DNA from 3 places in the Kitasatospora sp. NPDC127060 genome. Region 2 is predicted to be linked to each of the others. Evidence: riboswitches for the same ligand, from Rfam matches in the RefSeq annotation. Region 2 holds a riboswitch; each other region holds the start of a gene.

Region 1 (3,263 bases), on a different contig from region 2:
CCGGTCGGGGCGGCCCCCGGGGTGCCCTGCGAACCGGGCGTGGCGGAGCCCGCCGACTTGGCCCGCTGGAGCAGCTGACCCTTCACGTGCTCGGCGAACCCGGAGGACGCCGCGGTCGCGGTGGCGTCGGGGGTGTTGCCGCCCTTGGCCGTGCCCTCGACGGTGAAGTAGGCGTACCGGCCCAGGCTGCCGTGCGCGCCGGTGCAGCCGGGGTTGGCGCAGAACGCCGGCGCGCCCGGGGCGGGCAGGCCCTTGAGCTGCCCGGTGAAGTTCTTCATCGCGGTCTCGGCCTGGATCTTGTGGTCGAAGACCGCGACGCCGACGGTCACCGCGCTGTCGCCGGAGACGTACGTCGCCCGGAGCACCTTCTGGCAGCCCTGGTCGCCGAGGACCTTGCCGAGCCCGCCGGTGGTGGAGTTGCCGTCCCAGCAGGGCTGGTCCAGCGAGACCACGGTCCGGTTCCAGGTCGCGCCGTTGATCGTCACCTGCAGCGCGGAGAACAGCGCCCCCGCGTCCTGCGGCGCCGGGTCGGTGGCGACCTCCCAGATCGGCTTCGACGGGTCGTCCGGCTGACCGCCCTGGGACGCGCTCGGCGAGCCGGGGGTCGGCTTGTTCGAGGCGGTGGCGACCGCACCGCCGGCGGCCTTCTTCGGGTCGTCCTTCTTGCCGAGCAGCAGCACGCCGCCCGCGACCGCGCCGCCCACCAGGACGACGGCGGCCACGATGCCGATGACCTTCACCCGGCGCTTGCGCTTGCCGTCGGCCTCGTTGCGGTTGGCCAACGCCTCCCAGTCCGGCTCGACGCGCTGCGGCGGGACCGGCTGGGGCGGGACCTGCTGCGGACCCGGCTGGGGCGGACCCGGCTGCTGGGGCGGCTGCTGCTGCCACTGCGGCTGCGGAGCCGGCGGCTGGACCGGCTGGGGCACCGGCGGGACGGGCTGGGAGAACGGCTGCGCGGGCGGCGCCACCTGCCCGTAGGAAGCCGGCGGCGGGCCGAAGCCGCCGCTCGGCGGCGGTACCGGACCCGGCACCACCGGCTGCTGATTCTGTACGCCCCCCGGCCCGGCGGGAGGCGTCCCCTGCGGCCCGTGCCCAGGTACGCCAGTTCCGTCGCTCATGCGCCCAGATCGTAGGGCATCCCCATGACGGCCCCTAGGCCCGGTGACCGTTCCGTATCGAAACCAGGACGCGGGGCGCGTCGGGCGGGGCCATCCGGAGCTCCGGCCGGGGGCTCCGGACGGACCGTCACGCCGTGCCCGCGGCGCGCCTCCGGGCCTCGGACGGCCACGAACCGTCGCCCGCCCAGGCACCGCCGGTCATCGCACCAACACGCCACGCCGCACTACATGTGGTGTCGCATCGAGGAGACACCACTACATGTATGCTCGCTTCTGCTGTCGATGCAGGGGAACCCGGTGCGATTCCGGGACTGCCCCGCAGCGGTGTGCGGGCGGCTCCAGCAGCCGTACCGCGAGTCCGAGTACCTGCCGAACAGTGTGCGCCACGGCCCTCCCGCAGAGGCCGCGCCGGCACCAGAACGACCCCTCCGGGCCTCGCGGGCGGGCCGGGGAGACACCTCGCGCGACGCTTTTTTGCGTTCGCGCCGTGCTCCCCTGCCCACATCGGCCCGGGTGACCCCGATCACGCCGCCGATCGCCGCCAGGAGAGAGCGCCTTGACCACCGCTGCCTCAGTCACCCTGCCCACCCAGGGCACCGGTACCGCCTTTGTCGACCCGACGGTCTCCGACCCCGGCGGCGCGCTGCTGCGGCTGCTCACCGACCGCAGCGCCGACCTCCCCGAGGTCGACCCCGGCCATGTCGCCGCCGCCGCGCTGCGCGGCCGCCACGCCGGCTCGGACTTCGCCGAGCTGCGCGGGCTGGCCGTGGACGCCGCCGCGTCGATGATCGCCGAGGACCCCCAGTACTCGAAGCTGGCGGCCCGTCTGCTCGCCCTGGAGATCGTCGACGAGGCGAACGGCCAGGGCTCGGTCTCCTTCTCCGCCTCGATCACCGTCGGCCACGCCGAGGGCCTGATCGGCGACACCACCGCCGCCTTCGTCGCCAAGCACGCCGACACCCTCGACGCGCTGATCGACACCGCGGGCGACGACCGCTTCGAGTACTTCGGCCTGCGCACCGTGCAGTCCCGCTACCTGCTGCGCCACCCGATCACCCGCAAGGTGATCGAGACCCCCCAGCACTTCCTGCTCCGCGTCGCCTGCGGCCTGGCGGTCGGCGACTCCGAGCAGTCCGTGCGCGAGGTCGCCGAGCTGTACGGCCTGATGAGCCGCCTGGAGTACCTGACCTCCTCGCCGACGCTCTTCAACTCCGGCACCCGGCACCCGCAGATGTCCAGCTGCTACCTGCTGGACTCGCCGCTGGACAACCTGGACTCGATCTACAACCGCTACGCGCAGATCGCCCGCCTCTCCAAGCACGCCGGCGGCATCGGCCTGTCGTACTCGCGCATCCGCTCGCGCGGCAGCCTGATCCGCGGCACCAACGGCAAGTCCAACGGCATCGTGCCGTTCCTGCGCACCCTCGACTCCTCGGTCGCCGCCGTCAACCAGGGCGGCCGCCGCAAGGGCGCGGCCTGCGTCTACCTGGAGACCTGGCACGCCGACATCGAGGAGTTCCTGGAGCTCCGCGACAACACCGGCGAGGAGGCGCGCCGCACCCACAACCTGAACCTGGCGCACTGGATCCCGGACGAGTTCATGCGCCGCGTGAACGCCAACCAGGACTGGTCGCTGTTCTCCCCGGCCGACGTCCCCGAGCTGGTCGACCTGTGGGGCGCCGAGTTCGACGAGGCGTACCGCAAGGCCGAGCTGGCCGGCAAGGCCGTCCGCACCATCCCGGCGCAGACCCTGTACGCCCGCATGATGCGCACCCTGGCGCAGACCGGCAACGGCTGGATGACCTTCAAGGACGCCTCCAACCGCGCCGCCAACCAGACCGCCCTGCCGGGCCGCACGGTGCACTCCTCCAACCTGTGCACCGAGATCCTGGAGGTCACGGACGACTCCGAGACCGCCGTCTGCAACCTCGGGTCGGTCAACCTCGGTGCCCACGTGGCCGTCGGCGCCTCCGCCGACGACCTGGTCAACGCCATGGACTGGGAGCGCCTCGACGCCACCGTCCGCACCGCCGTGACGTTCCTCGACCGCGTGGTGGACATCAACTTCTACCCGACCACCGAGGCCGGCACCTCCAACTCCCGCTGGCGGCCGGTCGGCCTCGGCGTGATGGGCCTGCAGGACGT
Region 2 (3,263 bases):
CGACGACGAGCCGACGGCCGTCGACGGCGCCGAGCGCGGCGCGGTAGCCGTCGCGGGAGCGTTCGCTGCGCAGGATCCGGTCGAAGCACGGGTCGCCGACGACCCGGGCGACGTCCAGGGCCTCGGGGCAGGAGGTCCGCAGCCGGTCCAGCTGTTCGGGGTGGGAGAGGCCGAGGACGTCGACGAACACCCGGCCGCGGTGGGTGAGTTCGTTGCGGGAGAGGCCGGCGGCGGTGACGGTGTCGCCGGTGGACTCGGTGACCAGGCGGTTGTAGCCGGCGCCGTGCGGGAGGACGACCAGGCGGGCGTCCAGGCGGTGCATGGAGGCGTGGACGGCGCAGGCGACGGCGAGGTCGAAGCGGCGCCGGACGGCGTCCTCCCAGTCGAGCACGGTGTAGCCGGGCAGGCCGTGGAGGTACTCGTCCAAGGCGCGGTCGGCGAACGCGGAGCCGGGGTTGACGGTGAAGTACCGCTCGATGCCGTCCGGGTTCAGCAGAGCGAGGACGTCCAGGACGCGGGTCGCTGAGGTGAGGGTGCGGGCGACCGCCAGCACGCGGGCCTTGACCGGGCGGGTGTTCCAGCGGTCGGCGGGCCAGACGTGGGGGTGGGACGGCACATCGTGATCGTACTCATCCGGCCGCGTCTCGGCGTGGTTTGTCGGAGGTCGGTCGGGTCGTCAGCCCGCCGCCGCCGTCGGCTCGTCGTGCTCGGCGGCGGCGCACTCGTCGAGGAGGGGGCGCATGGCGTCGTCCACGAGCTGGTAGCGCACCACGCGTCCGTCCTTGTCGCCGGTGACCACGCCCGCGGTGCGGAGCAGGCGCAGGGCCTGGGAGACGGCCGGGTCGCGCATGCCGGTGGCGACCGCCAGGTCGCTCACGGCGAGCGGGCCGGCCCGGTGGAGGGCGAGCAGCAGGGCGAGCCGTCCGGGGTCGGAGAGCAGGGAGAACCGCTCGGCCCAGGACCGGACGTGGGCGGTGTCCCCGATGGCGGCGATGGCCTCGCAGACCCGGTGTCCGTCGATGGTGCGGTGGCCCGCGCGGTCGGCCGGTACGAGATGCATGCGGACATTCTGGCAGCTCACCACCTGTGATCCTGGACACCTGCACAGGTGCGCAGCCTTGCGGGGGTGTGGTGCTACCCCTACGGTGTTCCCCGCCGTGGTGCTCGGGAAGACCGGTGACGGACCCTCAACAGGTCCCAGTCCGGAGCGGCCCTCGCCACTGTGATCGGGGGACAGTTGTCCGGACCCACATGCCACTGGGCGCCTCGTGCGCCTGGGAAGGCGGGTCCGGAAGCCCCGTAAGCCAGGAGACCGGCCACGGCATCTCACGAAGTCATTCCACGAGGTGCTGGAGCGTGATCCCGAGATGACCCTGCCCGAAACTGCCCCTCCCGCCGATGCGGCGCCCCCCTCCGTGCTGCCCACCTTCCGATGGAAGCGCGAGGACACCCTCCGGACCGCCGGGCTGATGGGGGTGATCCTCGCCATGCACGTGGCCGCCTTCGGGACGCTGGTCTTCCTGGTCGCGCCCCACGGCTACCAGGTCGGCACCCAGGTGTTCGGGGTCGGCCTGGGCATCACCGCGTACACCCTGGGCATGCGGCACGCCTTCGACGCCGACCACATCGCGGTGATCGACAACACCACCCGCAAGCTGATGGCGGACGGCAAGCGGCCGGTCTCGGTGGGCTTCTGGTTCGCCCTCGGGCACTCCTCGATGGTGGTGGTGATGGCCGCCCTGGTGGCGGGCGGCGCCCAGCTGGCGAACACCCTGATGGACCACGACTCGGCCACCCACAAGTGGCTCGGGCTGGTCGGCACCACGGCCTCCGGCGCCTTCCTCTACCTGATCGGGGCGCTCAACCTGGCGGCGCTGGTGGGCATCCTCAAGGTGTTCCGCTCGATGCGGGCCGGGAAGTACGACGAGGCGGAGCTGGAGGAGCACCTCGACTCGCGAGGCTTCATGGCCCGGATCCTGAACCGGGCGACCCGTTCGATCACCCGGCCCGGGCAGATGTTCCCGGTCGGCATGGTGCTGGGCCTGGGCTTCGACACCGCGACCGAGGTCACCCTGATGGTGATGGCCGGTTCGGGCGCGGCGGCCGGACTGCCCTGGTACGCGATCGTCTGCCTGCCCCTGCTGTTCGCGGCCGGGATGAGCCTGTTCGACACCCTGGACGGGACGTTCATGAACTTCGCGTACCAGTGGGCCTTCTCCAACCCGGTGCGCAAGGTGTACTACAACCTGACCATCACCGGGCTGTCGATCGCGGTGGCCTTCATCATCGGCACCATCGAGCTGGTCGGCGTGCTGCACGAGAAGCTCGACCTGACGGATCCGGTGACCGGGTTCATCGCGGACGTCTCGCTGGACAACGTCGGCTACGCGATCGCGGGGCTGTTCGTGGTGGTGTGGGCGATCGCCATCGGCTACTGGAAGCTGGCCGGCGTCGAGAAGCGCTGGACGCCCGAGCGGCAGTCCTAGGGCCCGGTGGCCAGGCCGCCGCGCTGAGCCCCTGCCCGCGCACGCCGGAACGGCGCCTCCCCGACCAGGGGAGGCGCCGTTCCGGCGTTGTGGTCAGTGCCGGTCGCCGTAGCGGCGGCGGAACTGCTCGACCCGGCCCGCGGTGTCCAGCACCCGGGACTGGCCGGTGTAGAAGGGGTGGCTCGCCGAGGAGATCTCGACGTCGATCACCGGGTAGGTGTTGCCGTCCGCCCACTCGACGGTGCGGTCACCGGTGGCGGTCGAGCGGGTGAGGAAGGCGAGGCCGCCGACCTTGTCGCGGAAGACGACCGGGCGGTAGGCGGGGTGGATTCCGGGCTTCATGGCTGGGCTCCTCCGGGGGTTCGTGCGGTCAGCGCTCTTCGCGGAAGTCGACGTGCCGGCCCACGGCCGGGTCGTACTTGCGCAGGACCATCCGGTCCGGGTCGTTGCGGCGGTTCTTGCGGGTCACGTACGTGTAGCCGGTGCCGGCGGTGGAGCGGAGCTTGATCACCGGGCGCAGTTCGCTGCGGGCCATCGGGCGTCCTCCTGGGGTCTGGTGGTGCGGGGTTCGGGGGCTGGGTCGGTACCTTACATCGAAATGGAAGTCATTTTCATCTGTTTCAACGTGACCTCCGCCCTGCCCATTCCCGGACGCCAGGGGCGCCGGGGCGCGCGGGGCGCAGTGGAGTGCCGGGGCATCCGTCGGGGGCGCTCGGCGGGCGGTTCGGGCTGGGGGTTCGTAGGCTCGACGCATGGCGGATGCGTACGCGGGGCGGC
Region 3 (3,263 bases), on a different contig from region 2:
AGCGCGGCCGCGCAGCGCTCCCGGTCCGACCCGGTCGGGCCGCCCGGGCCGCGTCGGTGCGGCAGCCGGCCCATGGCGACCACCTCGGCCACCGTGAAGTCGAACTCGGCGGGGTGCTCCTGGGTCAGCGCGGCCACCCGGCGGGCCGCCTCGCGGGCGGTGAGGGCGTGCAGGTCCTCGCCGCCCAGCCGGACGGCCCCGCCGGCCGGCCGCAGCACCCGGTAGACGCAGCGCAGCAGGGTCGACTTGCCGCTGCCGTTCGGGCCGATCAGCCCGACCACCTGGCCGGCGGCGGCCGTCAGGCTCACCTCGTGGACCAGCCGGGCACCGGCCAGCTCCACCGAGACGCCGTCGACGGCGAGATCCTGGGCGCCGCTCATCGGGCACCCCCGAAGGCCTGGCCGCGCCGACGCATCATCAGCAGGAAGGCGGGCACCCCGAGCACCGCGGTGAACACCCCGACCGGCAGTTCGGCGGGCGCCAGCAGGGTGCGCGAGGCGATGTCCACCCAGACCAGCAGCAGAGCTCCGGCGAGCGGCGCGATCACCAGCACCCGGCGGTGCCCGGCGCCGACCAGCATCCGGGCCAGGTGCGGCATCAGCAGCCCGACGAAGCCGATCGCCCCGCTGACCGCGACCACGGTGCCGGTGACGGCGGCGGTCACCACGAACAGCTCCCGGCGCAGCCGGTCCGGGTCCACGCCGAGCGAGGCGGAGGTCTCGTCGCCCATCGCGAGCGCGTCCAACCGCCCGGCGGCGCAGGCCAGGTGGGCGAGCCCGGCCAGGACGGTGCAGGCGGCGATCGGCACCGAACCCCAGGTGGCGCCGCCGAGGCTGCCGAGCAGCCACATCATGGCGTCCCGGGCGGCCTCGGCGTGGTCGGCGGAGAAGACCATCAGGGTGGTCAGGGCGGAGAAGCCGTAGGAGAGCGCGGTGCCGGTGAGCACCAGCCGCAGCGGGGTGAGCCCGTACGCGGTGCGGGCGGTGAGGTAGACCAGCACCATGGCGACCAGCGCGGAGCCGAACGCGGAGACGGAGATCGCCCACACCCCGAGCGAGGCGAAGGCGCCGAGCAGCAGGACGGCGTTGGCGCCGACGGCCGCGCCGGAGGAGATGCCGAGCACGAAGGGGTCGGCGAGGGCGTTGCGCACCAGCGCCTGGACGGCGACCCCGGTGGCGGCCAGTCCGCCGCCGACCACGGCGGCCAGCAGGGTGCGCGGCAGCCGGAGCTCCCAGACGATCGCGTACGCCGCCGCCTCGTCGGCGTCCAGCCGGCCGGCCGTCAGTCCGGCGGCCAACAGTCGCAGCACGTGGGGGAGTTCGATGCCGGAGGCGCCGAGGGCGACCCCGCAGACCAGGGAGAGCAGCAGGGCGACGCCGAGGCCGGCGGCGAGCGGGAGGGTCGGTATTCGGCGAACGGGATCACTCACGTGCGGTCGCGCCTTGCCTCGGGCCGCAGGGCGTGCCGGGGCGGGCGCCGGCCGGGGGCGTGCCCGGGCGCCGTCCCCTCGCAGTCCGCGGCGAGTCGTCGGGAGTCCAGCGACCGAGGGCGATCGGGCTGGCGCGGCCGTACGGATACGGACCGTGCTCACCGTTGCGGGTCAGCGCCGGATTCTCACCGGACTTCCCCCTCGGACGCCCTGGCAGCATAACAGCCACTCAGGGCAGGCAACCCTTACCGGTGGTGGGTCGCACGTGAACGCACGGCCGCCCCCGTCCGACGGTGCGGACGGGGGCGGCCGGCTGGCGACGCGTCAGGCTCAGGCCTGCTTGGTCTCCCAGAAGATCTTGTCGACCTCGGCGATCAGGTCCAGCAGGGCCTGGCCGGTGGCCGGGTCCGTGGACGCCTTGGCGGCCGAGGCGGCCTTCAGGGTGTCGTTGATCAGCTGGTGCAGCTGCGGGTACTTCTCGAAGTGCGGGGCCTTGAAGTAGTCGCTCCACAGCACCGAGATGTGGTGCTTGACGGCCTCGGCGCGCTGCTCCTTGATGATGATGGCGCGGGCGCGGAAGTGCGGGTCCTCGTTGGCCTGGTACTTCTCCTGGGTGGCCTTGACCGACTCGGCCTCCAGCTTGGCCTGCGCCGGGTCGTACACGCCGCAGGGCAGGTCGCAGTGGGCGTGAGCCGTGGCACGAGGTGCAAACAGACGAGAGAACATGGGAGTCCTTCCTTAGATCGTCTTCCCGCGCCCGAGATTACCCTTCCGCTCCCGGGGTTTCGCGATCGGGCGGTGGGCCTAGGGCAAAAGGCCGACCCGGAACCGGGGTAATCCGGACATCAAACGGATGACGGCCCGTACGGCAGACTGGGGCGGTCGGACCGGGCGGATCCGGGAGGAGGAGTCGTGGCGCGGAGCACGGAGCCGAAGGGCGGTGCGGGGGGCGGCGCGGTGCCGTTCGGGCTGGTCGACGTGGCGGGCCCGTCGATGGTGCCGACCCTGCGCGAGGGCGACCAGCTGCTCGTCCGCTACGGCGCGCCGATCCGGCCCGGCGCGGTGGTGCTGTTCCGGCACCCCTTCCAGCAGGACCTGCTGGTGGTCAAGCGGGCCGCGGAGCGCCGCCCGGAGGGCTGGTGGGTGCTGTCCGACAACCGCCCGGTGGACAGCGACAGCCGCAGTTACGGCCCCGTCCCGGACGAACTGGTGCTCGGCCGGGTGCTGCTGCGGCTGCGCCCGAGCCCGGCCTGGCTGGCGCCGGGCCGCGGGCTGGAGCGCCTGCTGCTCGGCCCCCGGCTGGCCCGGGTGCCGGGCCTGGCCCGCCGGCTCGGGGTCTTCGTCGAGGAGCTCTAGGGTCTGCCCGGCGTCGCGCGCCCGGCAGGATCCGCCGAGGCCCCTAGCCGCCCGAGTGCAGCGCCGCCTCGGCCTCCTGGCGCTTGCGGGCCCGGTACGCGGCGACGTTGGCGCGGGTCGCGCAGCGGTCGGAGCAGTAGCGGCGGGAGCGGTTGGTCGAGGTGTCCAGGTAGGCGTTGCGGCAGGGCGCGGCCTGGCAGATGCCGAGCCGGTCGGCGCCCAGCTCGGTGAGGTGGACGGCCAGGCCCATGCAGGCGACGGCGCTGAAGTGGGCGGTGGCGGTCGGTGAGTTGTCCGCCAGGTGCAGGTGCCAGCGCGGCCGGCCGGCGTCGTCCAGGTAGTCGTGCCCGGAGACCAGCGGGCTGACGGGGTACTCCATCAGCAGGCTGTTCAGCAGGTCGACGCCCCGGATCTCGTCCCCCTCGGCGGCCGCCTCGAACACCCCGCGCAGCCTGGTCCGCACCGCCCGCAGCCGGGG

The links. Region 2 has a riboswitch for cobalamin ahead of ACFWIS_RS39715 (HoxN/HupN/NixA family nickel/cobalt transporter). Riboswitches for the same ligand answer to the same signal wherever they lie in the genome.
Region 1: it holds a riboswitch for cobalamin, as region 2 does, so the genes downstream of both, ACFWIS_RS23945 (ribonucleoside-diphosphate reductase subunit alpha) here and ACFWIS_RS39715 (HoxN/HupN/NixA family nickel/cobalt transporter) in region 2, are expected to answer to the same signal.
Region 3: it holds a riboswitch for cobalamin, as region 2 does, so the genes downstream of both, ACFWIS_RS03105 (FecCD family ABC transporter permease) here and ACFWIS_RS39715 (HoxN/HupN/NixA family nickel/cobalt transporter) in region 2, are expected to answer to the same signal.

Annotation. Positions count from the first base shown of each region.
Region 1 covers NZ_JBHXEG010000046.1:26,562-29,824, forward strand. The annotation lists gene ACFWIS_RS23940 (hypothetical protein) at 1-1,031, opposite strand, end outside; cobalamin riboswitch at 1,375-1,507, shown strand; gene ACFWIS_RS23945 (ribonucleoside-diphosphate reductase subunit alpha) at 1,699-3,263, shown strand, end outside.
Region 2 covers NZ_JBHXEG010000147.1:5,146-8,408, forward strand. The annotation lists gene ACFWIS_RS39705 (hypothetical protein) at 1-616, opposite strand, end outside; gene ACFWIS_RS39710 (ArsR/SmtB family transcription factor) at 677-1,060, opposite strand; cobalamin riboswitch at 1,142-1,336, shown strand; gene ACFWIS_RS39715 (HoxN/HupN/NixA family nickel/cobalt transporter) at 1,368-2,486, shown strand; gene ACFWIS_RS39720 (type B 50S ribosomal protein L31) at 2,580-2,828, opposite strand; gene rpmG (50S ribosomal protein L33) at 2,857-3,021, opposite strand; gene ACFWIS_RS39730 (M24 family metallopeptidase) at 3,239-3,263, shown strand, end outside.
Region 3 covers NZ_JBHXEG010000003.1:4,141-7,403, forward strand. The annotation lists gene ACFWIS_RS03100 (ABC transporter ATP-binding protein) at 1-380, opposite strand, end outside; gene ACFWIS_RS03105 (FecCD family ABC transporter permease) at 377-1,429, opposite strand; cobalamin riboswitch at 1,526-1,671, opposite strand; gene sodN (superoxide dismutase, Ni) at 1,760-2,155, opposite strand; gene sodX (nickel-type superoxide dismutase maturation protease) at 2,342-2,785, shown strand; gene ACFWIS_RS03120 (CGNR zinc finger domain-containing protein) at 2,829-3,263, opposite strand, start outside.